Regions from separate parts of the Levilactobacillus suantsaii genome, predicted to be linked through region 3. Evidence: predicted binding sites of a transcription regulator. Region 3 holds the regulator's gene; each other region holds the start of a gene.

Region 1 (10,174 bases), 260 kb from region 3:
ACGGCGATGGGATCGCCCGCCATCTCACCACACATAGCCACCGGAATGCCGGCGCTATGTCCCGCGGTAATCACCCGGTTGACTAACCGTAAAATGGCCGGGTGATACGGCTGATAGAGATAAGCCACGTCTTGGTTCGTCCGGTCGGCGGCCATGGTATAACCAATCAGGTCGTTGGTGCCGATACTCATGAAGTCGACCTCTTGCGCAAATCGGTCCGCCAGTAAAGCCGCGGCCGGAACTTCGACCATCATGCCAATCTTCACGTGCCCCATTGGTACCTGGGCAACGGTCAAAGCTGACCGTTCGTCGTCGTAAATTGCCTTAGCTTGCCGAAACTCATCGAGCGTCGCAATCATGGGAAACATGATGCGTAAGTTGCCAAACGCCGACGCCCGTAACAGCGCCCGGAGTTGGCTCCGAAAGACGTTTTGGTGGGTCAAACTCTGCCGAATGGCCCGGTCACCCATGAAGGGGTTCGTCTCCGGCTTGTGTTTTAAGTACGGTAACGGCTTATCGCCTCCGATATCCAGGGTGCGAATCACCACCGGTCGCGGCGCTAAGGCCGTGAGCACCTGCTTATAAACGTCAAACTGGTCGTCTTCACTCGGCAACTCAGCGGCATCCATGTATAAGAATTCGGTACGCATCAGTCCTACGGCCTCGGCCCCGTTCTTGAGGATACTAGGAAGATCCTGCGCCGTGCCAATGTTAGCCGCTAAGGTCACGCCCACACCATCTTGGCTAACGGTCCCGTGGTGCCGTAATCGATTGAGTCGCTTTTGATTGACGGTCCGTTGGTGCATCGTCGTTCGGGCCTTGGCCAATTCATCCGCGTCAGGGTCAACCATGACCTGTCCGTGGGTCCCGTTTAGAATCACCATTTCCCCGTTGGTCAGTTGTGTCGTTGCTGTCTTGGTCCCCACCACAGCGGGTAAGGCCATCGAACGTGCCAGAATCGACGAATGAGATGTCCGGCCACCGAGATCCGTAATAAACCCTAAGATATACCGCGGGTTGACCGAGACCGTATCACTCGGAATCAAGTCGTGGGTCACCACGATTACGGGATGGTCGACTAAGGCTAAGTCCGGTAACGGTACCCGTAACAAATGGGCCGTGACGCGCTTGGTCACGTCGTGGAGGTCCGTGATGCGTTCTTGCATATACGGGTTATCCGTCAGCCCCGCAAAAGAATGTTCGTAGGCCTGCACCACGTTGGCCAAAGCGACCTCGGCATTGAGCTGCTGATCTCTAATCTGCGCGTCCACCCGGGTGGTCAATTCGGGGTCCTTGAGCATCGCAATGTGCGCACTAAAAACCTGGGCACTCTCAGTACCCAGGTTTTTAGTCGCACGAGTTTTAATTGCCTCGACATCAGAGACAGCTGCTTCAAGGGCCTGATGGAATCGATTTACTTCGTTATCCAGATTAGTGATTGCCCGTCGGTGGACGGTTAAATCGGGGTCGACCAGGCGATAGACTTGGCCGCACACCACGCCGTCACTCGCGGCAATTCCCTTGAGCATCGTTCTCATTAGTCAGATAGGCCCTCTTTTTTCAAGGTTTCAGCAACGGCCGTCATGGCATCGGCTTCGTCGTCACCATCAGCCGTAATCGTGATTTCGGCATTTTGGCCGACCCCTAAGGACATGACACCCATGATGGACTTCAAGTTAACGGACTTGTCTTGGTATTGTAAGCTGACTTCTGAGTTGAACTTGCTTGCTGATTGTACCAATAAAGTTGCCGGACGAGCATGAATACCCGTTTCTGCTGTAATATGAAATTCGCGTTTTTCCATAATTGATCGATCTCCTTTAAGCTTATAGGTTGATTTTCTAACGAGCATAGCGTCCTTTGGTCTTGCGCATTGACCAAAACAACCATGACAAACGTTATGTCTACCTTCTTAGAATATCAATCTTGCTGTTAAATTACAAGTTACCTTAACCGCTTTCATCGGGGCTGTCACAGGCCAGCGATTCCGTATCGCCGGCCCAGCAACCTGCGGGCGTTCACTTGTTCCAGAGCTAATTATAGCATGATTCGCCCCAAAACACCGACTAGTTCCCCTTATGCAGACTGATTTCCGGCATCGTGGTCGTAATGATAGACTAGTTTGCCGTTCTTGTGGGCCTGCCCAATCACCCGTTTACGGGTATCAAACGCCATATAGGCCTGTTGAAAGGCCTGAAAATCGTCTGGGCCCACTTCAAATTCATCGAGTTCCTTGTTTTTTAATTGATTCATTAATGCGGTAAAATCCCGTGCCATGTCGCTATTCGCCCCTTTTCTTTCCACTATTCTACGTTGAAATACCAGGCAGGTCAAAAATTTATTTTGAAAATGAACGTGACTTTTAGCATTCTCGTGGGTAGAGTGCTAAAATAAAGGCGTTCAGTTCAAAGGGGCCCTTTTGACCGGGCTACCGGGGGCGAGACAAATTACTTGCACCCACCGTGTGAGGCGGTATAATGTGGCTAATGGTCAAAGAAGGTCAAACCTTTTGGATGACCAGTGTGGACTGCTTCCACACTTACTCCAAGGCAGAAAGGAGACGACAAAATGCTATGTCAAAACTGTCACCGCAACGAAGCGACCATTCATCTTTATATGAGTGTGAACGGGCAACGGCAACAGATTGATTTATGCCAAAATTGCTATCAACTACTCAAAGATCAGCAGACCAATAACTCTGGAAATGGAGGTGGCCGTATGGCACAAGATCCATTCGGCTTTGGAAACCTGGATGATATTTTCCGGGCCATGCAAGGCGGTAATCCCAGCCAAAACGATTACCGGCAGACTGGTGGGCAACGACCGACCCAACCCGCGGGTAACCGAGGGAACAACGGTAAGGGCGGCCTACTCAGTCAATATGGCTTGAACCTCACCCAGTTGGCTAAAGACGGCAAGATTGATCCCGTTATCGGACGGGACAAGGAAACGGCGCAAGTCATCGAAATTCTGAACCGGCGGACTAAGAACAACCCCGTGTTAATCGGGGAAGCCGGTGTTGGGAAGACGGCGGTCGTTGAAGGGCTAGCTGAGCGCATCGTTGAAGGCAACGTACCGCAAAAGCTAACCAACAAGCAGATTGTCCGTTTAGACGTCGTATCGCTGGTTCAAGGAACCGGGATTCGGGGTCAGTTCGAACAACGGATGCAACAATTAATGAAGGAAGTTCAATCCAATCCGGACATCATCCTCTTCATTGACGAAATCCACGAAATCATGGGTGCCGGCAATGCCGAAGGTGGTATGGATGCGGGTAACGTGTTAAAGCCTGCGTTAGCCCGGGGTGACTTCCAACTGATCGGTGCCACGACGTTGAATGAATACTGGGACATCGAAAAAGACCAAGCCTTGGCACGGCGGTTCCAACCGGTAACGGTCGATGAACCGAGTCCAGACGAAGCCGTAAAGATTCTTAAGGGAATCCAGAAGAAATATGAAGATTACCACCACGTCCACTACACGGACGCTGCGATTGAAGCGGCGGTCCGGTTATCCGACCGCTACATTCAAGATCGCTTCTTACCCGACAAGGCCATCGACTTGCTCGATGAGTCCGGGTCGCGGAAGAACCTGACCATCAACGTGGCTGACCCGCACGCCATCGATGAAAAAATCGACAGTGCAGAAAAGCAAAAGCAAGCCGCATTGAAGCAGGAAGACTACGAAAAGGCCGCCTATTACCGCGACCAGGTCACAAAGCTCAACAAGTCGAAGGAAAACGCCACGAACGCGGACCAACAAGCGGCAACTGACGTGACCGAAAAGGACATGCAACAAATCGTCGAAGAAAAGACCAATATCCCGGTTGGCGAACTCCAAGCGAAGGAACAACATCAGTTGAAGAGCCTTGCCACCGACTTGGAAAAGCATATTATCGGCCAGAACCAAGCGGTCGATAAGGTTGCCCGGGCTATTCGGCGGAACCGAATCGGATTGAATGGGACTGGTCGGCCGATTGGGTCCTTCCTCTTCGTTGGCCCGACCGGGGTCGGCAAGACGGAACTGGCTAAGCAATTGGCCAACGAACTCTTTGGTTCTCAAGACGCGATGATTCGCTTCGACATGTCCGAATACATGGAACCCCATTCCATTTCTAAGCTGATTGGGTCCCCACCGGGCTACGTTGGTTACGAAGAAGCCGGACAACTGACCGAACAGGTTCGGCGGCACCCGTACACGTTGATCCTGCTGGATGAAATCGAAAAGGCTCACCCAGACGTCTTGAACATGTTCTTACAGATTCTGGACGATGGGCGCTTGACCGATTCCAAGGGCCGGACGGTGTCCTTCAAGGATACCCTGATCATCATGACCAGTAACGCCGGGACCGGTGACGTGGAAGCCAGCGTTGGGTTCGGGGCCGAAGCCTCCGGAAAGACCCACTCCGTTCTGGACAGTCTGACCAACTACTTCCGGCCTGAATTCATCAACCGGTTCGATGACATCATCGAGTTCAACGCATTGTCGAAGGATAACTTGATGCAGATCGTCGACCTGATGATCGATGACGTCAACCAGATGTTAGCCGACCAAGGCCTACACGTACACGTTACGGAACCAGTCGAAGAAAAACTGGTCACGGAGGGCTACAACCCCGCCATGGGGGCGCGGCCATTACGGCGGGTCATCCAGGAAGAAATCGAAGACCGCATTGCGGACTTCTACCTGGACCACGCCGGTGTAAAGAACCTGACGGCCAAAATCACGGACGGCAAGATTACCTTAACTGCCGCCGACGATGATGACACTGATTCGACTTCAGCGGACGACACGGATACGACCAAATAAACGACTCTAAACGGGAGCGCTGCCAATCGCGGTGCGCCCGTTTTTAGGTTCTAAGTGAATTCCCCCCTGCAGGTCCCGATTAGATGCGGTATACTGTATTTTAAAGGCACCACGACAGACACTGGGCAGACTTACTTTTGGAGGTGAATGGGAAATGGCTTTCTTTAATTGGTTACGACGGCTCTTAACACCGACCCGTTCGCACCGCCCCACCACGGTCCCACCACGGCAAGCAACCCCGGTGGACCGGCCATTTCAACCCCAACGACCGACCCAGCAATTAACGCCAACGCCGCAGCCAACCGTTCCGCCCGTGGCAGTGAATCCGGTGACCACCCACGAACAGCCCAATGCCACCCTGGTCGTCCGTATCGTCGATTCTCAGAACCGGCCACTCCAACCAGCGTTAGTCCTTACGGGACAACGCGGCACCGCCGTTCACCTGACCACCCCCACCATTCCCGGCTACACGTTAGCCAAGATGACGGGCTTCACTCAGACTTTTTTAAGTGAATACGGGTTGATGACGTTGACCTACCAACGGCAATGGGGGTACCCGGTCTTGGTCTACCAGATTGATTACGACTCCGGACAATTGTTGGCATTACCGGGGCTGTTTCGCGGGCTTTTGGGCGCAAGTTTCCACTTGGCCGTCCCGCCGGTTAAGGGCTACCACATTTTCCAGGCGCAAGGGCCGCAACAAGGCACTTACACCGACCAAACGCAACGCTTGCTGTACTTCTACCGGCGTGACGCTTGGCAAACGGTCCAGCGGGTCCACCAATACGTGACCCTGCTCAGTAACCACGCGGTCTATGCGTTACCCGCCGGTCAGGCCTACCGTTACCGGTTCCCAGCCACATCATTATGGCGCATCTTTGCCATCATCACGTTGACCGACCAGACCGTCTGGTACAATTTGGGTGGTAACCAGTGGCTGAATGCCGCGGAAACCAAACGGCGCTTGCACTGGTCACGCCACCTAGAATTACCCCGGCAAACCAAATTGACGGGCAAGGCCGTGCAGTGGTCGGGGACCGTGGACTACGTGCCCGATCACGCGGTAACCTTCTACCGCGACCCTTACGGCGAAGTGGCCGGCCAGTTGCCGGACGGTGAATTACTCGAGATTCGCCGGCGCGTCGTTGACGATCAAAACTTGATTTGGTACCAAATTGGTCCGCAAGCCTACATCAACGCGCGCTACGTCCGGTTGGCCAAGCAGGTCTAACGCTAAGTTTTTCTGAACAACTTCATAAAGGCGGCTGTGAGATTTTGCTCACAGCCGCCTTTTTTGAAACGTTAATTCGATTCAACTCATCTTATAAATTCTTATCCATGTTATAGGTCAATCGGGACAGCGTCAGGCCCTTTTCAATCAAGCCGTTGGTGAAGTCTGTCGTGGTCTTGCGCATTGCAGCCGTAACGGCATGGTTTTGCGCCGTCAAATAAGCCACCAAATCGTCGCCACTCAATTTCTCCTGGGCCACGTGAGCCAATGTTTGCGCGACATGCGTCCGGAGGTCTTGCTTGGCCGCCGTGACGTAATCCACGTCTTGTTCAATGAACTGGCGGTAATGGGATTCCACGATCATCGACAACTTCCGGTACATCCAGTAAGCACTTTGGTCATCGAGGCGCCGCGGTGTCGTCCGGTACGTTGGGTCCGTATCCGTCACGTTGGCGAAGAACGGCACGTAAGGACTGAACGCTGGCACCCCAAAGCATAACCACATGATGGCCGCGCGGTCGGCAGGCACATCGTTATGCACTTGCAAGACGTGCGAATTTTGCGTCCGGTTCATCGAAATCGGCCGGAACTTAGTCCGCAACTCTTCAGGCCCGTGCCCCAACGGATCGTATGGCGTTTCGTTGTAATGCGAACTTAAAATGTATTCCACGTCTTCCACGCTAATCTTGTGGCTGGTCCGGCAGATAAACGGTAGCTCACTTGATTGCGGATCCTGCTCGATTTCCGGATTCAAGACCCGTTGGCCGAACCAGACCCGCGGCGTGTTGTAGTGGCGGTCCTTTTCGGTACTGGTCCCGAAAATATGACGGAAGTTCCAACCGTCGTGGTCGGGGTTCAGGTGGTTATCCGCCACAAAAGCTTGAATCCCCGCGGAGAACATGAAGTTATCCGGGTCATCGAAGGTCACCTGTTGAATGGCGACCTGGTTAGCCGTGACCGCATAAGCATCGTCTGGGATACGTTGGGCGACCCAGTGGTGACCGGTCACGATTTCCATGTACCAGACTTCTTGACTATCGGAGAACAAGACCCCATTGCCTTCGGGTGACCCATATTGCTTGATCAGCTTGCCCAGATAACGGACCCCTTCTCTGGCGGAGGTAATGTAAGGTAAGACCATGGTCTGCAGGGAATCTTCCGCTAACCCATTTTCCACTAACGGGTCGTAAGCCAACGCGTTGGGATTGCCGTAGACACTTTCGGTGGCACTCATCGCAACGTTATGGTCGTTAATACCGCTTTCGGCGTACTCTCCGGTCTTTTCAGTCTCCACGTTCGGCGTAGCTAAATAACGGTAGCCATCGCTTGGAATCGGGGCCGTGAACCCATTTTGGTTCGACGTCCAGGTCCGGGCCGGTTGGTCGTGTTCAGCCGGATGCACGTAAAACCGCTGTGGCGTCAAGGGTAAAAAGGTATCGTCGTTACGGGCAATTAGCGTCGACCCGTCGACGGTGGCCGCCTTGCCGACCAGAACTGACGTACAAGCCGTCAAATGTTTTTTAATCATGTTTAATTAGTGCCCCTTTCTTTTTTCATAATGGCCCTAGTTTACCGCTTTTAGCGCTTAAAAACTAGCCATTCCCTAAACCGTGTTTGCGCAAAATGGTAACACTTTCAAGAAGTTGTTGACATTTGGGGACGATTGTTTAAAATAGAGTTGTAGCCAATTGAATGGGCTTACATTATCACGGTTTGTGAAGTTAAACTCAAACTTATCTTACTTATAATTTGGGAGGCACTATCTATGAAAGTCACAGTTGTTGGTTGTACCCATGCGGGAACTTTTGCCATTAAGCAGATCTTAGCGGAACACCCGGATGCCGAAGTCACGGTCTATGAACGAAACGATAACCTTTCCTTCCTGTCCTGTGGGATTGCTTTATACTTAGGCGGCGAAGTCGCTGACCCTCAAGGCCTGTTTTACTCCAGTCCCGAGGAACTGAAAAAGTTGGGCGCCAATGTCCAAATGAATCACAATGTCTTAGACGTTGATCCGGACCAAAAAACGGTCACGGTCGAAGACTTGACCACCCATGATCAGACCACCGCAAGTTACGATAAATTAGTCATGACTTCCGGGTCCTGGCCAATTATTCCTAAGATTCCTGGCATCGACAGCGACAAGGTCAAGCTCTGCAAGAACTGGAACCACGCTCAAGTCCTCTTTGAAGACGCTAAGCAAGCCAAGCGCATCACGGTCATCGGGGCCGGTTACATCGGTGCTGAACTCGCCGAAGCCTACTCCAAGACCGGTCATGACGTGACTTTGATCGATGCTCAAGACCGTGTGATGCCGAAGTACTTTGACTCCGAATTCACCGACGTCATCGAAAAAGACTACCAAGACAACGGTGTCCAACTCGCTCTGGGTGAAACTGTCGCCAACTTCGAAGAAACGGCCAATGGCTTGACCATCAACACCGATAAGGGCCATTACGAAACCGATTTAGCCATTCTCTGCATCGGTTTCCGGCCCAACACCGGCCTGCTTCAGGGTAAGGTCAAGATGGCCGCTAACGGTGCCATCATCACCGACGACTACATGCGCTCCTCGAACCCCGATATCTTCGCAGCGGGTGACAGTGCCGCGGTCCACTACAACCCAACTCACCAAAACGCCTACATTCCGCTAGCCACCAATGCGGTGCGGCAAGGCATCTTAGTCGGCAAGAACTTGGTGAACCCAACCGTCAAGTACATGGGCACACAATCGTCTTCTGGCTTAGCCTTATACGGGCGGACCATCGTGTCGACTGGGTTGACCTTGGCCGCCGCCAAGCAACAAGGCCTAGATGCCGAACAAGTCATCATCACCGACAACTACCGGCCGGAATTCATGCCGTCGACGGAACCCGTCTTGATGTCGCTGGTCTTTGACCCGCAAACGAAGCGGATCTTAGGCGGTGCGTTAATGAGTAAGTACGACGTCTCGCAATCGGCCAATACCCTGTCCGTCTGCATCCAGAACAACAACACCATCGACGACCTCGCCATGGTCGACATGCTGTTCCAGCCGAACTTCGACCGGCCGTTCAACTACCTGAACATCTTAGCGCAAGCGGCCCAAGCCAAGTTAGCCTCGACACAGGACGCGACCGTTAAGGCTTAAATCACGCCACTGATAAAATCCACACGATAACTTTTAGGGACCGGCAACCACTGCCGGTCCTTTTTGGTGCGTTTTGACTGTAAGCAAAAAGCGTCACGTCGACTGACAAAGTCAATCAACGTAACGCTTCGGTTTTCTTAGTTTACAGTTTAGCGGTCAATTCCACATCTGGATACTTATCCTTGAACCACCGTTCGGCGAACTGGTTCTCAAACAAGAACAATGGCTCTCCCTGCCGGTCCTTGACCAGGAGATTCCGGGAGGAAGACATCCGTTCGTCCAACTGGTCCGGGTTGATCCAGCGCGCCGTCTTTTTGCCCATCGGCTCCATGATGACGTCCGAGTTGTACTCGTTTTTCATCCGGAACTGGAAAACTTCGAACTGCAGTTGACCCACAGCGCCTAAGATGTAGTCGCCGGTCGAGTAAGCCGTGTAAAGTTGCACGGCCCCTTCTTGGACCAACTGTTCGATGCCCTTATGGAACGACTTTTGCTTCATGACGTTCTTGGCGGAGACTCGCACGAAGAGTTCCGGGGTAAATTGCGGTAACTTCTCGAATTCAACAGCGTGCTTCCCGGTATAGATAGCATCACCAATTTGGAAATTCCCTGTATCATACAACCCGATGATGTCACCGGCCACGGCCGTCTCCACGTTTTCTCGCGTGTCGGCCATGAATTCGGTCACGTTAGACAACCGTAGCTTCTTGCCGGTCCGGGTCTGCATGACGTCCATCCCCCGTTCGAACTCGCCAGAGCAAATTCGCACGAAGGCAATTCGATCCCGGTGATGCGGGTTCATGTTGGCTTGAATCTTGAAGACGAAGCCCGAGAAATCTTCGTCAGTCGGCGCCACATCCCCATCGTTTGCCGTATGGTGAACCGCCGGCTTCGGCGCGTATTCCAGGTACGTTTCCAAGAAAGTCTGGACCCCAAAGTTGGCCAACGCCGAGCCGAAGAAGACCGGGGTCTGGTCCCCGCTGGCAATCTTATCGGCGTCAAAT
Region 2 (10,174 bases), 510 kb from region 3:
AACAGTGACGACTGCTCAAGTTAGTGGGGATTGATAATCAAAAGGAGTGAGTCCAACGGATAAGCGAAATTTAATTCTAGCGTTTGAATCGAGTTGTGATGAAACCAGTGTGGCGGTCGTTGAAGACGGTCACCGGATTCTCTCCAACATTGTTGCCACCCAAATCAAGAGTCACCAACGGTTTGGGGGCGTCGTACCCGAAGTGGCTAGTCGCCACCATATCGAAGAGGTGACCTTGTGCATCAAGGACGCCTTACAAGAGGCTAACGTGACTTACGACGACCTCGATGCCGTGGCCGTAACGTACGGTCCCGGGTTGGTCGGCGCGTTGTTGATTGGGGTCACTGCGGCCAAGACCGTGGCGTTTGCCCACAAACTACCGCTGATTCCGGTCAACCACATGGCGGGGCACATTTATGCGGCCCGGTACGTGGAACCCATCGAATTTCCGGCGATGGCCTTACTGGTTTCTGGGGGTCACACTGAGCTGGTCTACATGCCCGCCGAAAATGAATTTGAAATCATTGGCGAGACCCGTGACGATGCGGCCGGTGAAGCTTACGATAAGATTGGCCGGGTCATGGGGGTGAACTACCCAGCCGGCAAAACAGTTGATCAATGGGCCCACCAGGGTCACGATACCTTCCACTTCCCGCGGGCGATGGAGACCGACGACAACTTCGACTTTAGCTTTAGCGGGTTGAAGAGTGCCTTTATCAACACCACTCACCACGCGGACCAGGTCGGTGACACGCTTAACAAGCACGACCTGGCGGCCAGTTTCCAACAAGCCGTCGTGGACGTTTTGGCTGAAAAGACGTTGCGCGCGTTGCACGATTACCCGGTCCACCAGCTCATCTTAGCTGGTGGGGTGGCGGCTAACCTCGGCTTGCGGGAACGCTTGGACCGTGACCTGGCCAACGTTGCCGGCACGCATTTACTCAAAGCGCCGCTCAAATTGTGTGGCGATAATGCTGCGATGATCGGTGCCTTTGCCAACGTGGCCTACCGCCATGGCGTTTTTGCGGATGCCACGCTAAATGCCGACCCGAGCTTAGAATTCGACTGGATTGCTGATGCGGTGAAGTAACATGAATTGAATACCTGATTGAAAAAGGACGCGGAGAATTCTCCGCGTCCTTTTGGATATTTAGGATAGGTCAATTAATCAGTTGCATCGTCAAAATCTTCCAAGGCAAGGCTTTTGTTGGTCCAGTCATCTTCGGTCTGGTCGAGCTTGGTAGTTACGACATCGAGCTGTTGCTGAAGATCCGCCAGCTTATCGGCATCGTTGAAAGACTCTGGTTGGCTCATAGTTTCTTCGATTTGGGTCTTCTCTTTTTCTAGGTCTCCGAGTTGGTCTTCTAAGGCTTGGACCTGCCGGGAAAGCTTGCGTTTGGCTTTCTGGCGGTCCTTTTGTTGTTGGTAGTCGACCTGCGTCTGCTTGGGTGCCGTGACGGTCGGGTGGGCGGCCTCCGCTTCAGCGGCTTCCTTTGCCGCATAGGCATCTTGTTCGGCCTTCTTGGAGACATAGTAATCGTAGTTGCCCAGATAGCGGGTCGTCCCGTTAGGGCTTAACTCGATTACCTGCGTGGCGATTTGGTTGATGAAGTACCGGTCATGGGAGACGAACAGGATGGTCCCATCGAAGTCGTTTAAGGCGTTTTCCAAAACTTCACGGCTATCGATATCCAAGTGGTTGGTCGGTTCATCAAGCATCAAGAAGTTATCGTGACGTAGGGCCAGCTTAGTTAACAAAAGTCGGGCCTTTTCGCCCCCACTGAGGCTGTGAACGGTCTTGTCCACATCGGAGCCGGTAAACAGGAAACTGCCCAGAATCGAGCGGATATCGCCCTCCGGCGTGGTTGGGTGGTCGTCCCAAAGCTCGTGAAGTACCGTCTTCTTATCATGCAGGTTAGCCTGGTCTTGGTCGTAATAGCCGGTGTCTACGCCGGTGCCAAAAATGATCTGGCCCTTTAACGCCGGTAGCTTGCCTAAGATGGTCTTAAGCAGTGTCGATTTACCGACCCCGTTGGGCCCCACGATGGCGATAGCTTGATGTTTCTTGATGTCCAAGTTAATGGGCGAAGATAGGGTGTGGCCATCGTATCCGACGGCAGCGTTGACCACGTCGAGGACAACGTTGCCACTTTGGCGGTGGGGACGAAAGGAGAAACGCGCGACCTTTTCGTCACCCTCGGGCCGGTCTAAGCGGTCCATCTTTTCCAATTGTTTGCGCCGGGCCTGGGCCCGCTTGGTAGTCGAGGCCCGCACGATGTTACGGTTAACGAAGTCTTCGAGCTTGGAGATTTCGGTCTGTTGCTTGTCGTATTCCTTCCAGGCTTGCTGGAGTCGCTGAGCTTTCTCGTCGATAAAGTGCGAGTAGTTACCTTGATAATGGCTGAGACTGCCACGGGACATGTCATAGACTTCAGTTGCCACGTGGTCCAGGAAGTACCGGTCATGGGAGACGACGAGTAGGGCGCCGGGGTAACTTTGTAAATAGCCTTCTAGCCAGGTCAAAGTTTCGACGTCGAGGTGGTTCGTGGGTTCGTCTAAGATCAAGAGGTCCGGTTTTTCCAGTAGGCGCTTGGCTAAGGCCAATTGGGTCCGTTGTCCCCCGGAAAGCTCGCTGACAGGTTTATCATAGTAGTCTTCGTTGAATTCGAACCCGTGGAGTACGCCCCGAATCTCGGCTTGGTAGCCGTATCCATTTTGGTCACTGAAGTCCTGTTGCAATTGATCGTAGGTCTTGGTGATCTGCTGCAATTGGTCGGCGTCAGCAATGACCTGGGGGTCACTCATTTGGCCTTCCAGGTCGTGCATTTTTTGTTCCATCGCCCGTAACTTGGCGAAGACGGTTAACATTTCATTCCAAACAGTTTTAGTAGAGTTTAACCCGGCGTTTTGCGCCTGGTAGCCAACGGTCAATCCGCGTTTGCGGGTGATTTGACCGTCATCGGGGGTGGTTTCCCCGGCAATCATTTTAATTAGGGTGGATTTACCAGCCCCGTTGCGTCCGACGAGCGCTACCCGGCCGTGGTCACTGACGTCGAGAGTCACGTCGTGAAACAGCACGGTAGCGCCAAACCGCCGGGACACTTGTTGGACTTGTAAGAGAATCACAAAACCAACCTCCTTTTCGGTATGACTTTCATTAATAACCTTCATTTTAGCATATTGTGCAGTTAAGCCGAAATATTGTCTAGGGGGGAATGGAGGGAAGCAACGGGTAGAAGCGACCGCTACAATTTTGCCCCGTAAACTAGTTTGTGAGAAATATGAGAAATAAAATTGCGTTTTGGGCGGGCTTGTGAAATAATTAGGCTCGTTATGCACAAATGCAGATTGTGAAGGAATTTGAAAAATATTTGCAAATTCTTTCACAAGATGGGCTGATATGCTATAATCTATAGGAAATCAGGTTTCACAATTAGACTATAAGTTAGGTTTGTAAGTTATCGTGACGAAATCTTATCAAGCGATGACCGGCAAGAATTGATTAGGAGGTAACATGCTTTGACAGAACAAAAAATTCCACGCGCGACGGCGAAACGGTTGCCGATTTACTATCGCTACTTGAATATTCTTTTGGACGCGGATAAGACGCGGGTTTCGTCCACGGAACTTTCCGAGGCAGTAAAGGTGGATTCCGCCACGATTCGGCGGGACTTTTCCTACTTTGGAGCGTTAGGGAAACGTGGTTACGGATACGACGTCGAGAGTTTGATTAAGTTTTTCCGCAAGATCTTGAACCAAGACCGACTGACTAGTGTCGCCTTGATCGGGGTCGGGAATTTGGGCCACGCCCTCTTGAACTTTAACTTTCACCAGGACAGTAACGTCCGGATCAGTGCGGCGTTTGATATCAATGAAGAAATTGCGAACACCATTCAAAGTGGGGTCCCGATTTACCCGATGTCTGATTTGCGGACGCAACTCGAGGAACAGCAAATTCAGGTCGCTATCTTGACCATTCCTTCCGATGTCGCCCAAGAAGTGACGAATGAAGCTGTGGCGGGTGGCATCAAAGGAATCTTGAACTTCACGCCACTGCGGATTACGGTGCCGAAGGGCGTTCGGGTGCAAAACGTGGACTTGACCAACGAACTGCAGACCCTGATCTACTTTTTGGAACACTACAACCAAAAGGAAGCCTAAGGGCTTTAAAACGTCACGTTTAACTGACTAATTGCGCCCCTTAAATGCTAGAGGCAGGATGAATTGGTGAGAATGGCGCTGGGACCACGGTCCCAGCGCCTTTTTGGTACGCTAATGGCGAGAAGCCCGGGGCGACACGGTGTTATTGGGTGCAACTGGTTGGGCCGCCTTAGAAAGTTTGCTAAATTCCTTGATTTTTAAAACGAAAACTCATATATTAGAAACTGTGATTAGCACTTATGTTAGTCAAGTGCTAACAGTGCTAAAAACTAATGTTAATAGTAAGTTCATTGGAGGGATTCAAGTGTTAAAACCATTAGGAGACCGCGTCATTTTAGACCAACCAGAAGAGCAAGAAGAAACGGTTGGCGGCATTGTGTTAGCAAGTAACGCGCAAGAAAAGCCGCAAACGGCTAACGTTGTCGCAGTCGGCGACGGCCGGGTGTTAGACAATGGCGATAAGGTTGCGCCAAGCGTCAAAGTTGGCGACAAGGTTTTATTCGATAAGTATGCGGGTACGGAAGTTAAGTACCAAGACCAGACTTACCTTGTTTTACACGAAAAGGACTTAGTTGCGGTTATCGACTAAGACTTTCCCCACGATTGATTTAAAAATTCATTTAAAAAAATCTATATGAGGTGAACGAGAATAATGGCTAAAGAATTGAAATTTTCTGAAGATGCACGTAGCGCAATGTTAACCGGTGTCGACAAGTTAGTTGACACGGTCAAGACCACCTTAGGGCCTAAGGGTCGCAACGTGGTGCTGGAACAAAGTTACGGTAACCCGACCATCACGAACGATGGGGTTACCATCGCTAAGGCCATCGAATTAGACGACCACTTTGAAAACATGGGCGCTAAGCTGGTTTCCGAAGTTGCTTCCAAGACCAACGATATCGCTGGTGACGGGACTACGACGGCCACGGTTTTGACCCAAGCCATCGTTAACGAAGGCATGAAGAACGTCACGGCCGGTGCCAACCCAGTTGGCATCCGTCGCGGGATCGAAAAGGCAACGGCCGCTGCCGTTAAGGGCCTGCACAAGATGTCTCACGATGTGAAGACCAAGGACGACATCGCCCAAATCGCCTCGATTTCTTCTGCCAGCAAGGAAACTGGTTCCTTGATTGCTGACGCCATGGAAAAGGTTGGTAACGATGGGGTCATCACCATTGAAGAATCCCGTGGGGTTGAAACCAGCCTGGACGTGGTTGAAGGGATGCAATTCGACCGTGGCTACATGTCTCAATACATGGTCACCGACAACGACAAGATGGAAGCTAACCTGGACAACCCATACATCTTAATCACGGATAAGAAGATTGGGAACATCCAAGACATCTTACCATTATTACAATCCGTCGTTGAACAAAGCCGTTCCCTGTTGATCATCGCCGATGACATCACTGGTGAAGCTTTGCCAACGTTGGTCTTGAACAAGATGCGCGGAACCTTCAACGTGGTTGCTGTTAAGGCCCCTGGCTTTGGTGACCGCCGGAAGGCTCAACTCCAAGACATCGCCGTTCTGACTGGTGGGACTGTCATCACCGATGACTTAGGCCTGAACTTAAAGGACACGACCATCGATCAATTAGGCCAAGCTCAAAAGGTCAACGTCACGAAGGACAACACCACGATTGTTGAAGGTTCTGGTTCTAAGGACCAAATCTCCGCTCGGGTTGATGAAATCAAGGGTCAAATCGCTGACACGACTTCTGATTTCGACCGTGACAAGCTGAAGGAACGTTTGGCGAAGTTAGCCGGTGGGGTTGCTGTCGTTCGGGTCGGTGCTGCTACTGAAACCGAATTGAAGGAACGCAAGTACCGGATTGAAGACGCCTTGAACGCGACCCGTGCCGCCGTTGAAGAAGGCTTCGTTGCTGGTGGGGGGACTTCCTTGATCAACGTCATCAAGGATGTCGCCGCCGTTGAAGCTGAAGGCGACGAACAGACGGGGGTCAACATCGTGCTCCGCGCTCTGGAAGAACCCGTTCGCCAAATCGCGCAAAACGCTGGTGTTGAAGGCTCCGTTGTCGTTGAACACTTAAAGGGCGAAAAGCCAGGTATTGGTTACAACGCCGCCAACGGTAAGTACGAAGACATGGTTGCTGCCGGCATTACCGACCCAACCAAGGTCACCCGTTCTGCCCTGCAAAACGCTGCTTCTGTTTCTGCCTTGTTGCTGACGACCGAAGCGGTGGTTGCGGACAAGCCAGAAAAGAACCCAGCACCTGCTGCTCCAGCCGCACAACCCGGCATGGGCGGTATGATGTAAGCTCAATTAAATTAGTAATGTGTTATCAAGCCTGGACCTCGGTCCGGGCTTTTTTGTGTGCGGTGGCGCCGATAAATGGGTGGATCGCTAAGCCGGTAAACAAGTTGACGGGCAACGAGTACCTAGGAGTGAAAGCAGCGGGTGGCGGCGAGGGGCTTCGGGGCGGTAAAATTGCGGGTTGTTAATGCGAAGAATTGTGGTAATGTGGACCTAGATGTAGTAGAATGACGTTTGCATTCGCAAAAGCGAGTGGTGTTTTCCGGTCTCTGGCCGGGGTTTCAATCATTATTTCGTGGAGATAAGGAGTAAATAGTCATGTGGCATTATTTAAAGCGGGTTTTAATTGGGAAACCCCTCAAAACCATGGACGAAGGCGGCCAGGCGCTAACTAAGTTTAAAGCTTTAGCGTTACTGTCGTCTGATGCGCTATCTTCCGTGGCTTATGGTACTGAGCAAATTACCACAGTCTTAATTACCTTATCCGCTGCAGCCCTGATGTACCAACTCTGGGTTGCCGCTTTGGTTTTAGTACTGTTATTTGCCATCACGCTTTCTTATCAGCAGATTATCCGGGCATATCCTTCCGGCGGGGGGGCCTACGTGGTTGCGACCACCGATTGGGGCCAAAACGCGGGGCTGGTCGCCGGGGGATCATTACTGGTTGATTACATGTTGACCGTGGCCGTTTCGACCACTTCTGGGACCGAGGCCATCACGTCGGCGATTCCGGCGTTGTCCCCGTATTCGGTGTTAGTATCCGTCCTGATTGTGATTGGGATTATGTTATTGAACCTACGGGGGATGCGCGAATCAGCGGCCTTTTTGACCATTCCAGTGTATTTCTTCATCGTCATGATTCTAGTCATGGTCGGGGTTGGCTTATACAACATCGCGACGGGTCAAGTGACTTACCATGCTGCTGCCGGACTAGGTGCGCCGGTGCAAGGCATGACGCTGCTACTGTTCTTTCGGGCTTTCTCCTCTGGGTCATCTTCTCTGACCGGGGTCGAAGCCATCAGTAACGCGGTGCCGAACTTTAAGGCCCCGAAGCGGCATAATGCGGCGACGACGCTGGCGATTATGGCTGGAATCTTGGCCATCTTCTTTGCCGGGATTACCTACTTGAGTTACTACATGGGGATTCGACCGGAATCGAGTCAGACCGTCCTTTCCCAAATCGCCACTGGCGTCTTTGGCCACGGGGTGCTGTACTACCTGCTGCAACTGTCTACGGCTTTGATTTTAGCGGTCGCGGCCAACACCGGGTTCTCGGCCTTTCCCATTTTGGCTTACAATTTGGCTAAAGACAAATTTCTCCCACACGCTTATCTGGACCGTGGGGATCGCTTAGGCTATTCCAATGGAATCATTTCGTTAGCCGTTGGGGCCATCGTGTTGATTTTCATCTTCCACGGGCAAACGACCTTACTGATTCCGCTGTATGCGGTTGGGGTCTTCGTCCCGTTTACTTTGTCCCAATCCGGGATGATTATTCACTGGTTCCGGGTCCGAGAAGGCTGGTGGCTGGGTAAAGCCGCTATCAACCTGTTAGGGGCGTTGATCTCACTAATTCTGGTTATCTTCTTACTGTTCTTGCATTTCGGGAACGTTTGGCCATACCTAATCATCATGCCATTATTATTGATGATGTTCTATCGGATTCATCAGCATTACATCAACGTTGCTCGGCAGTTACGGGTAGAAGCCAAGACTAAGTCGGTGGTCCACGAGTACGATGGGGCCACGGTCATTGTCCTGGTCAGCAACATCACCCGGGTAACGAGTGGCGCCATCAATTACGCGCGTTCCATTGGAGACTACGTGATTGCGATGCACGTGTCGTTTGACGAGAATCCCAAAAAGGAACACAAGACAGCCTTGGAATTCAAGGCTGAATTCCCCGATATCCGCTTCGTGGATATTCACTCGTCTTACCGGTCGATTGCGACGCCAACGTTGCGGTTCTGTGACGTCATCGCTAAACGGGCGACTGAACGGAACTTTACCACGACGGTCTTGGTCCCGCAGTTTGTCCCGCGGCACCCATGGCAAAATGTTCTGCATAACCAAACGGCGTTACGCTTGCGGACCGTCTTGAACTCTCGGGAAAACATCATCGTTTCAACTTATAATTATCACTTAAAAGAGTAGTTTCATTCTAGTTAGCAGGAATGAAACGCAAAATGAGCTTCTCCAGTATTGGGGAAGCTCATTTTTTAGGTTGACTTGCAGGCTACTGCTGAGTTTTGCCCGTCAATAGACGTAGAATCGCGTGGAGCAAGTCTTGGTTGCTCAGGTGTCGTTGATGGCGTTCGAAAGCGTAGACCCGGCTACGGAGCATGGCGGCGACCATGTCGGCTTGAAAGCACAAATACTGTTCGGAGCTCGCCGGTTGGTTGCGCCGCAGGAACCGAATCAACAGGTCGATGCGGTTGCGGTAGATGGGTGTTTGTAGGAGTTGGGTGAAGCCCAGCGGGGTGGTCTCATTTTCAATGATGGTGAAGAAGCCTTCGTGAGCCACCCGCACGTCGAGGTAGCCCTGCAAGATCACAGTCAGTTGCTTTTCTGGCCGGTCGGTCGTGGTGTCGAGGTAAGCATTGGCCTGGTCAACGTAGTGCTGCATTCGGTCACGGATGAGGGCGACGCACAGGGCGCCCTTGCTGGGGTAGTTACGGTATAAAGTCCCGACCCCGATGTGAGCCTCGTGGGCCAGTTGTTTCATCCCCACGTTGGCGACTCCTTGCTCCGCAAACAGCCGGTTAGCGGTGGTCAAAATTTTTTGTTGGTTGGCACGGGCATCGGCGCGCATGATGAGTCCTCCTCGATGATCAGTTACGTCTAACCTACACTTTTCGGTGAGGCTTGACAAGTGGAACCAGTTCCACTTAAATAGAGGGGTGTACTTAAACCGTGAAAAGGGGCGTCTCAGGAATGTTAATTGTCTTTTATGGACTATTAATTGGAATCTTTATCAGTATCATGGGTGGCGGTGGCGCCGCGTTATACCTGGGGGTCTTGACCAGTGAGCTGGGAATGTCGACCGCCGTGGCCGCGCCGACCTCGTTAGTCGTGGCGATTCCGGCACTGGTCTTTGGGTGTGCGGTTCAGATGCGGATTCATAACATCCACTACGACCTGGGGAACCGAATGATTCTAGCTTCGTTGCCCGGCATCCTTTTAGGGACTGGGGTGGCACCGTTCATTCCTGCGAAAATCTATGACTGGGTCGTCGGGACCATTTTGATGGTCATGGGGGCCATCGTGGTGATTCGAAGCTTACGCCACCGCGCCAAGACCCTGGCGGGTAAATCGCGCTTTGGTGTGGCTATCGGTCTGGGTTTCTTGAGTGGCCTGATGGTCGGTATCGGCGGTCTGACTGGTGGTGGTCCCACCGGCGGGGCTGTCGATCTTGGGGCTACCCGCGATGCAAGCTGCTGGGACGTCGACGTACGTCATTAGCGTGATGGCGTTAGTTGGGGTGATCAGTCACTTATTTACTGGGTCGATTGCCTGGAGTGCCGGGTTGACCTTGATGGTCGGTTCAGTGATTGGGGCGGTCGGTACGCCAATTGTCTTGCGAAAGTTTAAACTGGTCCATTTGAACCAATGGTTGACTCCCATCATTGGTCTGGTCATCGTTTATTTCGGGATTAATATATTTTTCAAATAGTGACGAACAATGAGACGGCGATAAAATGCTAAAGTGCACCGCCCTTAAACGGATTTTCCGTTTAA
Region 3 (10,174 bases):
GGGTTGGTATCTACGCGTCTATATTGATAAGCCCGTGGGCATTAGCATTGAAGAGTGTGCGACCGTGAGTGATGAATTGTCGGAACAACTGGATGCCATCGATCCAGATCCGATTCCCCAGGCGTATTTCTTGGAAGTGTCGTCGCCGGGTGCTGAACGGCCATTGAAGAAGCCGGCCGACTTTGAACGGGCCGTCGGGCAATACATCCACGTATCCTTGTACCAAAAGATTGGTCCTAGCAAGGTCTACGAAGGAACGCTAGAAAAATTGACTGCCGAGCAACTGGATTTACGGGTCAACTTAAAGGGGCGTTTCAAGACCTTTGAGATTCCCCGCACGGCCATTGCACAGGCACGGTTAGCCATTAAGTTCTAAATTTTAAGGAGCGAAAGACAACATGAGTAAAGAACTACTGGGCGCCCTAGACGTCCTCGAAACCGAAAAGGGTATCAAAAAAGAAATCGTGATTGAAGCCCTAGAAGCGGCCTTAGTGTCCGCCTACAAGCGCAATTACGACCAAGCCCAAAACGTGGAAGTCAACTTTGACCAACGCAAGGGAGACATTCACGTCTTTGCCGTGAAGAAGGTCGTCGATCAGGTCTACGATTCTCGCTTGGAAGTTAGCTTAGACGAAGCTTTAGCAATCAATAAGGGCTACGAATTAGGCGACGATATCAAATTTGAGGTCACGCCCAAGAACTTTGGTCGGATTGCCGCGCAAACGGCTAAACAGGTTATTATGCAACGGGTCCGTGAAGCTGAACGTAATATCATCTACGACCAATACAGCCAGTATGAAAACGAAATCGTCACGGGAGAAGTTGAACGTCAAGATACCCGGTTCGTTTACGTCAATCTGGGGAAGGTCGAAGCCGTCATGGGCCGTCAAGACCAGATGCCGAACGAAACCTACCGGATTCATGACCGTATCAAGGTCTACGTCACCCGGGTGGAAAATGCCACCAAGGGTCCCCAGGTCTTCGTCAGCCGGACAGCTTCAGACTTACTGAAGCGCCTGTTTGAACAAGAAGTACCAGAAATCTACGATGGGACCGTGGAAATCATGGCGATTGCCCGCGAAGCTGGCGACCGCGCTAAAATTGCCGTTCGGTCGAACAACCCCGACATCGATCCCGTGGGAACTAGTGTTGGTCCCCGGGGACAACGGGTCCAAACCATCGTGAACGAACTCGGTGGCGAAAACATGGACATCGTGGAATGGACCGATGACGAAGCTAAGTTCATCGCCAATGCGTTGAATCCGGCTGAAGTCTTGGACGTCATCTTTGACCCGAATAACGAACGGGCTTGTGAAGTCGTTGTGCCGGATTATCAGTTATCCTTAGCCATCGGTAAGCGGGGGCAAAATGCCCGGTTGGCCGCCAAGTTGACCGGTTATAAGATCGATATTAAATCAGAATCTGAAGCATCTGCTATAATGGAAGCTGAACAAAACGCTGACGCGGAGACGACGCCGGCGGATGATTCTGCTACGGATGCCCCGGTCGACGACGCGACTGATGATGCGTCGGCAACGGATGAGGACGTTACGTCGGCTGCTTCGACAACGGATGCGACTGACGGTGCCGATTCTGCGGCAACTACCGACGATGCGGCGGACGATACCGCAACGACGAATGATGCAACTACTGATCAGGATGACGACGCGGCCAACTAGGCCCTAGCTTAAAGGAGGTTTTGGAGCCATGAAACAACGAAAGATTCCGATGCGTAAAGATATCGTCACCGGAGAGATGGCACCGAAGAAACAATTGGTTCGCGTGGTGCGTAACCAAGCCCAAGAAGTTAGTTTGGACCCGACTGGGAAGCAATCCGGCCGGGGGGCTTACATTAGTTTGAACGTCGACGTCGCCAAAAAAGCCAAGAAAGAGCGGACGTTTGACCACGTTTTTGGCGTGAAGATCGACGACCAGTTCTACGATGACTTGATTGCCTACGTGGATCACCAACAGGCACGGCGGGAATTATTCGACCATGACTAATGCCCAACGTGCGTTACAATTATTAGGCCTCGTCCGGCGAGCGGGAAAACTCATTACCGGTGAAACGTTCGTCCTCGCGGCGATTCGCAACGGGTCAGCTAAACTGGTCTTACTGGCCAGTGATGCCGGCAGTAGTAGCCAAAAACAGTTCCGCGATAAGGCGGCAAGCTATGAGGTAGCGTTAAACGAGACCTTTACGAAAGACCAACTGAGCACGGCGATTGGGTCGGCGCGGACGGTCATTGCTATTACCGATCCGGGATTCGTCCGGAAGTTACAACAATTACTTGCTGACTAACCATTGACGTTCTCGTGATCGAATTTATTAAGGAGAGTGATGATATGGGGAAAAAGCGCATTTATGAACTTGCAAAAGAACTTAATGTCTCCAGTAAAAAATTGATCGCAACGGCTGAGGAAAAAGGCTTCGCGGTCAAGAACCATATGTCAACGCTCGGCGAGAACGAAGAACGTCAATTACGGGCTGCTGTGCAACCCCAATCACAAGCCAAAACGAGTCGTCCCGCTAAACCGGCGCACACCACTGGTCATCGACAGGGCCACGCTCATGCGCAACAACACGCAGCGCAGCAGTCGGCGCATCATGCGACCGACCGCCATCAGTCCCAAGCTCCCCGAAAAACGACGAAGACTGCCGCAACACAGCGGTCCCAAGCGACAACGGGGCAGCAACAGCATCATGCACAACACAATAATAAAAATAATAATAGCCAGACCGGACAGCATCATGGGACGTCTAACTCCGGGACCGGCAGATTTGGTGGAAGCTTGAATAATAATACAAATAATAATGGCCGGCGTAATAGCCGGGGCGGACGCAATAACCGTAACAACCGGAATAATCGGCGCCGCAATAACAATAATAATCGTTACAAGAAGAACCAACGGATTAAAGATGTGAACCACCACAAGGGTGCACCAGAGCGGAAGAACAAGGCCTTACCAGAAGTCTTACTCTATAGCGATGGCATGAATGCCCAAGACTTAGCGAAGCTGTTACACCGGTCATCAGCCGAAATCGTCAAGAAGCTCTTTATGCTGGGTGTGATGGTCAACCAGAACCAATCTCTGGATAAGGATACCATTGAGATTTTGGCCGAAGACTACGGCATCGAAGCCAAGGAAAAGGTCCAAGTCGACGTTTCCGATATCGACAAGGCCTTTGATGCCGAGATGGCCAACAAGGACCATCAAGAAACTCGGGCCCCAGTTGTGACCATCATGGGCCACGTTGACCACGGGAAGACGACCTTGTTGGACCACTTACGGCACTCGCACATCACGGCGGGTGAAGCCGGTGGGATCACGCAAGATATCGGGGCTTATCAGGTCCACTACAACGATAAGCTGATCACGTTCTTGGATACCCCAGGACACGCGGCCTTTACTGAAATGCGGGCCCGCGGTGCCGAAATCACCGACATCACCATTTTGGTGGTCGCTGCTGATGATGGGGTCATGCCGCAGACTATCGAAGCCATTCACCACGCGAAGGCGGCGGGAACGCCAATCATCGTGGCGGTCAACAAGATCGATAAGCCGGGGGCCAACCCGAACCACGTCATGGAACAATTGACGGAATACGAATTGATTCCTGAAGACTGGGGTGGCGACACCATCTTCGTCAACATTTCCGCGAAGTTCGGCAAGAACATCGATGAATTGTTGGACATGATTTTACTGCAGTCCGAAGTCATGGAATTAAAGGCTAACCCAGAACAAAATGGGGCCGGTTCTGTGATTGAAGCCCGGTTGGATCAAGGAAAAGGGTCTGTAGCGACCTTACTGGTTCAACAAGGGACCTTACACGTTGGCGACCCAATTGTGGTCGGCAATACCTTTGGCCGGGTCCGGACGATGACCAACGAGCGGGGCCGCGCCATCAAGGCGGCAGTTCCATCGACGCCGGTTGAGATTACGGGGTTGAGCGACGTGCCCGAAGCCGGGGACCGGTTCGTGGTCTTCGACGACGAAAAAACGGCGCGGGCTGCTGGTGAAGAACGGGCCAAGGAAGCCTTGGTCAAGGAACGCCAAAACACCAACCACGTCACGTTGGACAACCTGTTCGATTCCTTAAAGGAAGGCGAAATGAAGGAAGTCGACGTCATCATCAAGGCCGACGTCCAAGGATCTGTCGAGGCCTTAGTGGGCAGTTTGCAAAAGATTGACGTTTCTGGCGTGCGGGTCAACATCATTCACTCCGCCGTTGGGGCCATCAACGAAAGTGACGTGACGCTGGCTGAAGCGTCGAACGCCATCATTATCGGGTTCAACGTGCGGCCAACGCCACAAGCACGGTCCCAAGCCGATAGCGACAAGGTCGACATCCGCTTGCACAACGTCATCTACAACGCCATCGATGAGATCGAAGCGGCGATGAAGGGGATGCTGGAACCGACCTACGAAGAACAAGTGATTGGTCAAGTCGAAATTCGGCAAATCTACCACGCTTCTAAAGTGGGGACGATTGCCGGTGGGATGGTCACTGATGGTAAGATTACGGCCGACAGTGATGTCCGCTTGATTCGTGATAACGTCGTGGTCTACGAAGGTAAGCTGGGCAGTCTGAAACGCTTTAAGGATGACGTGAAGGAAGTTAAGCAGGGTTATGAACTCGGGTTAACGATTGAAAACTACAACGACATCAAAGTGGACGACGTGATCGAAGCGTACGTCATGAAGGAAGTTCCGGTTAAATAACGAACGGAGGCACAACGCAATGGCACAATATCGAGTTGGTCGCTTAGAACAAGAGATACAACGCGAGGTCACGGATATTCTCCTCAAACGGGTGCGTGATCCGCGCGTGGAAGGCGTGACCGTGACGGGTGTCGAAGTCACGGGTGACCTGCAGGAGGCGACCGTTTACTACAGTATCTTGTCGGACAAGGCATCGTCGGCGGAGAAGACCGCCCAGGGCCTGAAAAAGGCGACGGGGCTGATTCGCTCCGAATTGGGGTCCCGGTTGAGTATCTACAAGACGCCCGAACTCTTCTTTGAACGGGATAAGTCTGTACAATACGGGAGTCGCATCGACGAACTCTTGAACGATTTGCACCGTCAAGATCACGAGTAACGACCGTAGCTGAGCTGACGGGACGACACGTGACCAAGTTGCGTGCTTCCCAACGGCCCGAGAATGAGACGCAAAATGTAAACGCAATGCAAGCAAGGGCCGGGGGAATTTTGTCCCCGGCCTTTTTTTTGAGAAACGGAGGCCCATTCATGAACGGAATTATCCCCCTGCACAAGGAACGGGGCATGACTAGCTTCGACTGTGTGGCCAAACTACGCCACATTTTACAAACCAAACGCGTGGGTCACAGCGGTACGCTGGATCCCAACGTTGATGGGGTCTTACCCATTTGTGTCGGGACGGCCACTAAGGTCGTGCCGTACCTTATGGCATCCGGCAAAGTTTACCGGGGTAAGGTGACGTTAGGCGTTGCCACTACGACTGAAGATTTGGACGGTGACGAGGTGGCGCGTCAACCACTAAGCACGCCGTTTACAGCCGCAGCGGTGGCTGAAGCGGCCCAAACCTTGACGGGCACCATCCAGCAGACCCCGCCGATGTACTCGGCGGTGAAGGTTCACGGGCGGCGATTGTACGAGTACGCCCGGGCCGGGGAAACGGTCGAACGGCCCACCAGAACCGTCACGGTGGATTACTTTACCCTGACGGGTGCCGGCGACTTTGACGCCAGCACGGGAACCCAGACGATTGCTTTTGAAATTGGGTGTTCGAAAGGGACTTACGTCCGGACCCTCGCGGTCGATCTCGGTCGTAAATTAGGGGTACCGGCCGTGATGGCGACCTTGACCCGGCTGAAAAGTGGCGGATTTACGCTCGATCAAGCCGTCACGTTAGACCAGGTTGCCGCGGCCGTTGAAGCCGATGACCTCGCCAGCATTTTACGGCCCATCGATTACGCGTTGCGGGCTTACCCCCACGTGGCGTTGTCGGCCAAGCTGTGGCAACTGGTCAAAAATGGGGTCTTCTTAAGCGCGCAAGAAGTGGCCCAAGCAACCCCAACTAAGGTCCCCGTGTTGGCTTTGACCTACGAAAATGAGACCAAGTGTCTGTACCAGTGGTCAGATGAGAAGCAACAGTATAAACCGCTCAAAATGTTTGCGGTGAATTAAGCACATTAAGGAGAGAACAGCCGGTTATGGAAGTTATTCGCATACATCATCCTTTGGATCCGCAGAAAATTCCGGCAGATCCTGTCGTTTTAGCCATGGGCTTTTTTGATGGGGTCCACCGGGGGCATCAAGCCGTGATCAAGCGAGCCAAGGCCTTGGCCCAACAACGCGGGGTGAAACTCGCAGTTTTGACCTACGACCACCATCCCGCGTTGGTTTACCGGCCAATGACAGCCGATGACCGTAAGTATTTGAGCCCCGAGAAACGTAAGCTCCAACAGCTGGAACGGCTGGGCGTTGACCGGGTCTTTTGGGTTAACTACACGGGTGAATTTGCCGCCCAGACGCCCCAAGAATTTGTTGACCACTATTTGGTGCCGTTTCACACGGTGGTCGCGGTGGCGGGTTTCGATCACACCTACGGCAAAAAAGACGTCGCGACGATGGCGAACTTGAGCGATTACGCTCAGGGGCGTTTTAGTGTGGAGACGGTTCCCGAAATGACTCTTGCAACAGGGAAAGTCAGCTCGACCCGGATTCGTCAGGCTATGGGCGACGGCGATATCGATGCGGTCAATGACTTATTAGGCTATACTTACCGTACGACCGGGTTGGTCGTCCACGGGGAAGCCCGGGGACGAACCATCGGGTACCCCACGGCGAATGTGTTGGCTCCCGAAGACGAGTGGCTGCCCGGAATTGGCATCTACACCGCCCGTTTAAAGGTGGGGGCCATTTGGTACCCGGGGATGGTCTCAGTTGGACGGAACGTAACCTTTGGTGACGACCGGCCGATCACCGTGGAGATGAACCTCTTAGATTTTCAGGGCAACCTTTATGGTGAGTCCGTGGCTATCGAGTGGTACCATCGCTTGCGGGGGGAAATCAAGTTTGACGGTGCCGAAGGGTTAGTGGCACAGTTGCAGCGAGACGAAGCCCACACCCGGGATTACTTCGCCCAACACGGTCAGCAGAACTAGGCGGCAGACCGTACTGGGAAGGAAAAAATCCGTAAATTAGCACTTAACGAAAGAGATTGCTAAATTTCTTGTTGGATTTCTTGACTTAAAAACGCGAGTTTGCTACATTGTATATGTGTCTTAGCACTTGAAATTGTGAGTGCTAAAAAAGGGGTGATTGTGATGCTGTCAGAAAGACAGATGATGATTTTGCGGGCCGTTGTCCGTGATTTCACCAACAGTGGTGTTCCGGTGGGATCCAAGGCACTAGCTAAGCAGTTACCCATTCACGTCAGTTCGGCCACGATTCGTAATGAAATGGCGGCGCTAGAGGAATTGGGCCTGATTCGCAAGACCCATTCGTCTTCGGGCCGGATCCCATCGGTGGAGGGTTATCGCTATTACGTGGATCACTTGGTTAAGCCAGACCCGTTGCGGCCGAATGACTTAAACATGATTCAGTCGTCACTTGGCGGTGATTTTCACAAGATCGATGAGATCATTTCGCAATCGGCGACGATTCTATCGAATCTGACCAGCTACACGGCGTTTACGTTGAAACCGGAGCTGAAAGACAGCCGGTTGAGTGGCTTTCGGCTAGTGCCGTTGGGTCACCGTCAGATTATGGCGATTTTGGTCACTGATAGTGGCGACGTGGAGAATCAAACGTTTGATGTTACTGAAGCGGTGACCGGAGAACAATTAGAGGCGGTCGTCCGGTTGATCAACGACCAGTTGGTTGGTTTGACGCTCCCGGCAGTGTTACAAAAACTGCAGACCGACATTCCCGCGAAGATTACGCATTATCTGCAAAGTCCGCAAGGGTTCTTGGACATCTTTGGCGATGTGTTGACCCGGGCGGCGCAGGAGCGTTTCTACGTGGGTGGCCGATTGAATCTATTGAACTTCTCCCAGGACAGCGATGTGGATTCGCTCAAGGCGTTATATTCGTTGATTGATAAGACCGACGACATCGCCGACGTTTTGGGACAACCGCGGGATAACATTTCCGTACAGATCGGTAACGAAATGACCAACGATGCTTTGCGGTATTATAGTCTGATTACCGCAACTTACGATGTTAACCAACATGGTCGGGGCATGATTGCGATTTTAGGGCCGACGCGGATGCCATATTCGCGGATGATCGGTCTGCTGGGGGCTTTCCGCGAGGAGCTCGCCAAGAAATTGCTGGATTACTACCGACACTATGATGAGTAACGGAAAGGAAGGGGTTCTATCGTGGCTGATAAGCAACCAACATCTGCTGAAGATCAACAACCAAAGCAACCGACGTCGGCTGAGGACCAATCGCAATCAGCGGCACCGACTGACAAGGCTAAGCAGGCCACTGCTGATGCACAAGCAACGGCAAAAGCCGCTAAGAAGCCTGATCCACAGGCAACTCAGCTAGCCGCCGAGCAAAAAAAGGCGGCTGATATGGAGGACAAGTACCTCAGAGCTGAAGCTGAGATTCAAAATATGCAAACTCGCTTTGAAAAGGAGCAGGCAACACTGATCAAGTATGATGGCCAGCAATTGGCTAAGGACGTCTTACCAGTGATTGACAACCTCGAACGCGCGTTGGCTGTGAAAGCGACCGACGAAGCGGCTCAGGGGCTGAAGAAGGGTGTTCAGATGACCTACGATCACTTGGAAGATGCCCTGAAGCGCAATCACGTGACTGAAGTAGCAGCGCTGGGGCAGAAATTTGACCCGACCTTGCACCAAGCCGTCCAGACGGTGCCGGCCAGCGATGACCAACCGGCTGAAACGGTGGTCCAGGTCCTCCAAAAGGGCTATCAGTTAAAGGACCGGGTGTTACGACCGGCTATGGTCGTCGTGGCACAATAAACGTTGCGCAATAACTTTAAAAATCTAACAGTAAAAGAGGGAATTTTTGATGGCAAGCAACAAAATTATTGGAATTGACTTGGGGACGACGAACTCCGCCGTTGCCGTTCTAGAAGGTAACGCACCAAAGATTATCGCGAACAAGGAAGGCTCCCGGACGACGCCATCCGTTGTTGCGTTTAAAGACGGCGAAACTCAAGTTGGGGAAGTGGCTAAGCGCCAAGCCATCACCAACCCGAACACCATTTCATCCATCAAGAGCCACATGGGCGAATCTGGCTACAAGGTCACCGTTGACGGTAAGGATTACACGCCAGAACAAATCTCCGCGATGATCTTGCAACACTTGAAGTCCTTTGCGGAAGACTACATTGGTGATACGGTCAGCCAGGCCGTCATCACGGTCCCTGCCTACTTCAACGATGCCCAACGGCAAGCCACTAAGGATGCCGGGAAGATCGCTGGCTTAGACGTTAAACGGATCATCAACGAACCAACCGCTGCGGCTTTGGCTTACGGTTTGGATAAGCAAGACAAAGACGAAAAGATCATGGTTTATGATCTTGGTGGTGGGACCTTTGATGTGTCCATCTTGGATCTGGGGGATGGCGTCTTCGACGTGCTCTCCACTAACGGGGATACTCACTTAGGTGGGGACGACTTCGACCAAAAGATCATGGACTGGTTAATTGCCGGCTTCAAGGACGACAATAGCATTGACTTATCCAAGGACAAGATGGCTTTACAACGGTTGAAGGACGCGGCTGAAAAGGCGAAGAAGGATCTCTCCGGAGTTACGGAAGCGCAAATCAGCTTGCCATTTATTTCCGCTGGCGAGAATGGCCCACTGCACTTGGAAAAGTCCTTGACTCGGGCTAAGTTCAACGAATTAACGGCCGACTTAGTTGAAAAGACGCGGGTCCCAGTCGAAAACGCCTTGAAGGATGCCGACTTACAGGCTTCCGACGTTGACGTGGTCATCTTAAACGGTGGGTCCACCCGGATTCCAGCCGTTCAAGAAGCCGTTCAAAAGTGGACGGGTAAGGAACCAAGTCACTCCATCAACCCTGATGAAGCCGTGGCCTTAGGGGCTGCGGTCCAAGGTGGGGTCATCACCGGTGACGTTAAGGACGTTGTCCTCTTGGATGTCACGCCACTTTCCTTAGGGATTGAAACCATGGGTGGTGTCT

The links. The regulator HrcA, encoded in region 3, represses chaperone genes, less so after heat shock. The targets are predictions, from matches to a motif close to TTAGCACTCNNNNNNNNNGAGTGCTAA.
Region 1: the regulator HrcA is predicted to act here: its motif matches at 2,363-2,389, upstream of H3M12_RS07415 (ATP-dependent Clp protease ATP-binding subunit).
Region 2: the regulator HrcA is predicted to act here: its motif matches at 4,392-4,418, upstream of groES (co-chaperone GroES).

Annotation. Positions count from the first base shown of each region.
Region 1 is NZ_CP059603.1:1,601,711-1,611,884, reverse strand. It holds gene ptsP (phosphoenolpyruvate--protein phosphotransferase) at 1-1,538, opposite strand, end outside; gene H3M12_RS07425 (phosphocarrier protein HPr) at 1,538-1,804, opposite strand; gene H3M12_RS07420 (hypothetical protein) at 2,077-2,277, opposite strand; gene H3M12_RS07415 (ATP-dependent Clp protease ATP-binding subunit) at 2,569-4,809, shown strand; gene H3M12_RS07410 (MucBP domain-containing protein) at 4,964-6,040, shown strand; gene H3M12_RS07405 (C69 family dipeptidase) at 6,132-7,568, opposite strand; gene H3M12_RS07400 (FAD-dependent oxidoreductase) at 7,806-9,170, shown strand; gene H3M12_RS07395 (peptide chain release factor 3) at 9,313-10,174, opposite strand, start outside.
Region 2 is NZ_CP059603.1:1,354,130-1,364,303, forward strand. It holds gene rimI (ribosomal protein S18-alanine N-acetyltransferase) at 1-8, shown strand, start outside; gene tsaD (tRNA (adenosine(37)-N6)-threonylcarbamoyltransferase complex transferase subunit TsaD) at 47-1,090, shown strand; gene H3M12_RS06255 (ABC-F family ATP-binding cassette domain-containing protein) at 1,165-3,126, opposite strand; gene H3M12_RS06260 (redox-sensing transcriptional repressor Rex) at 3,520-4,161, shown strand; gene groES (co-chaperone GroES) at 4,466-4,750, shown strand; gene groL (chaperonin GroEL) at 4,814-6,439, shown strand; gene H3M12_RS06275 (APC family permease) at 6,755-8,590, shown strand; gene H3M12_RS06280 (TetR/AcrR family transcriptional regulator) at 8,673-9,248, opposite strand; partial or broken gene H3M12_RS13120 (sulfite exporter TauE/SafE family protein) at 9,419-10,109, shown strand.
Region 3 is NZ_CP059603.1:1,860,214-1,870,387, forward strand. It holds gene rimP (ribosome maturation factor RimP) at 1-376, shown strand, start outside; gene nusA (transcription termination factor NusA) at 399-1,679, shown strand; gene rnpM (RNase P modulator RnpM) at 1,708-2,004, shown strand; gene H3M12_RS08640 (L7Ae/L30e/S12e/Gadd45 family ribosomal protein) at 1,997-2,302, shown strand; gene infB (translation initiation factor IF-2) at 2,347-4,725, shown strand; gene rbfA (30S ribosome-binding factor RbfA) at 4,745-5,101, shown strand; gene truB (tRNA pseudouridine(55) synthase TruB) at 5,251-6,171, shown strand; gene ribF (riboflavin biosynthesis protein RibF) at 6,198-7,151, shown strand; gene hrcA (heat-inducible transcriptional repressor HrcA) at 7,314-8,351, shown strand; gene grpE (nucleotide exchange factor GrpE) at 8,373-8,984, shown strand; gene dnaK (molecular chaperone DnaK) at 9,034-10,174, shown strand, end outside.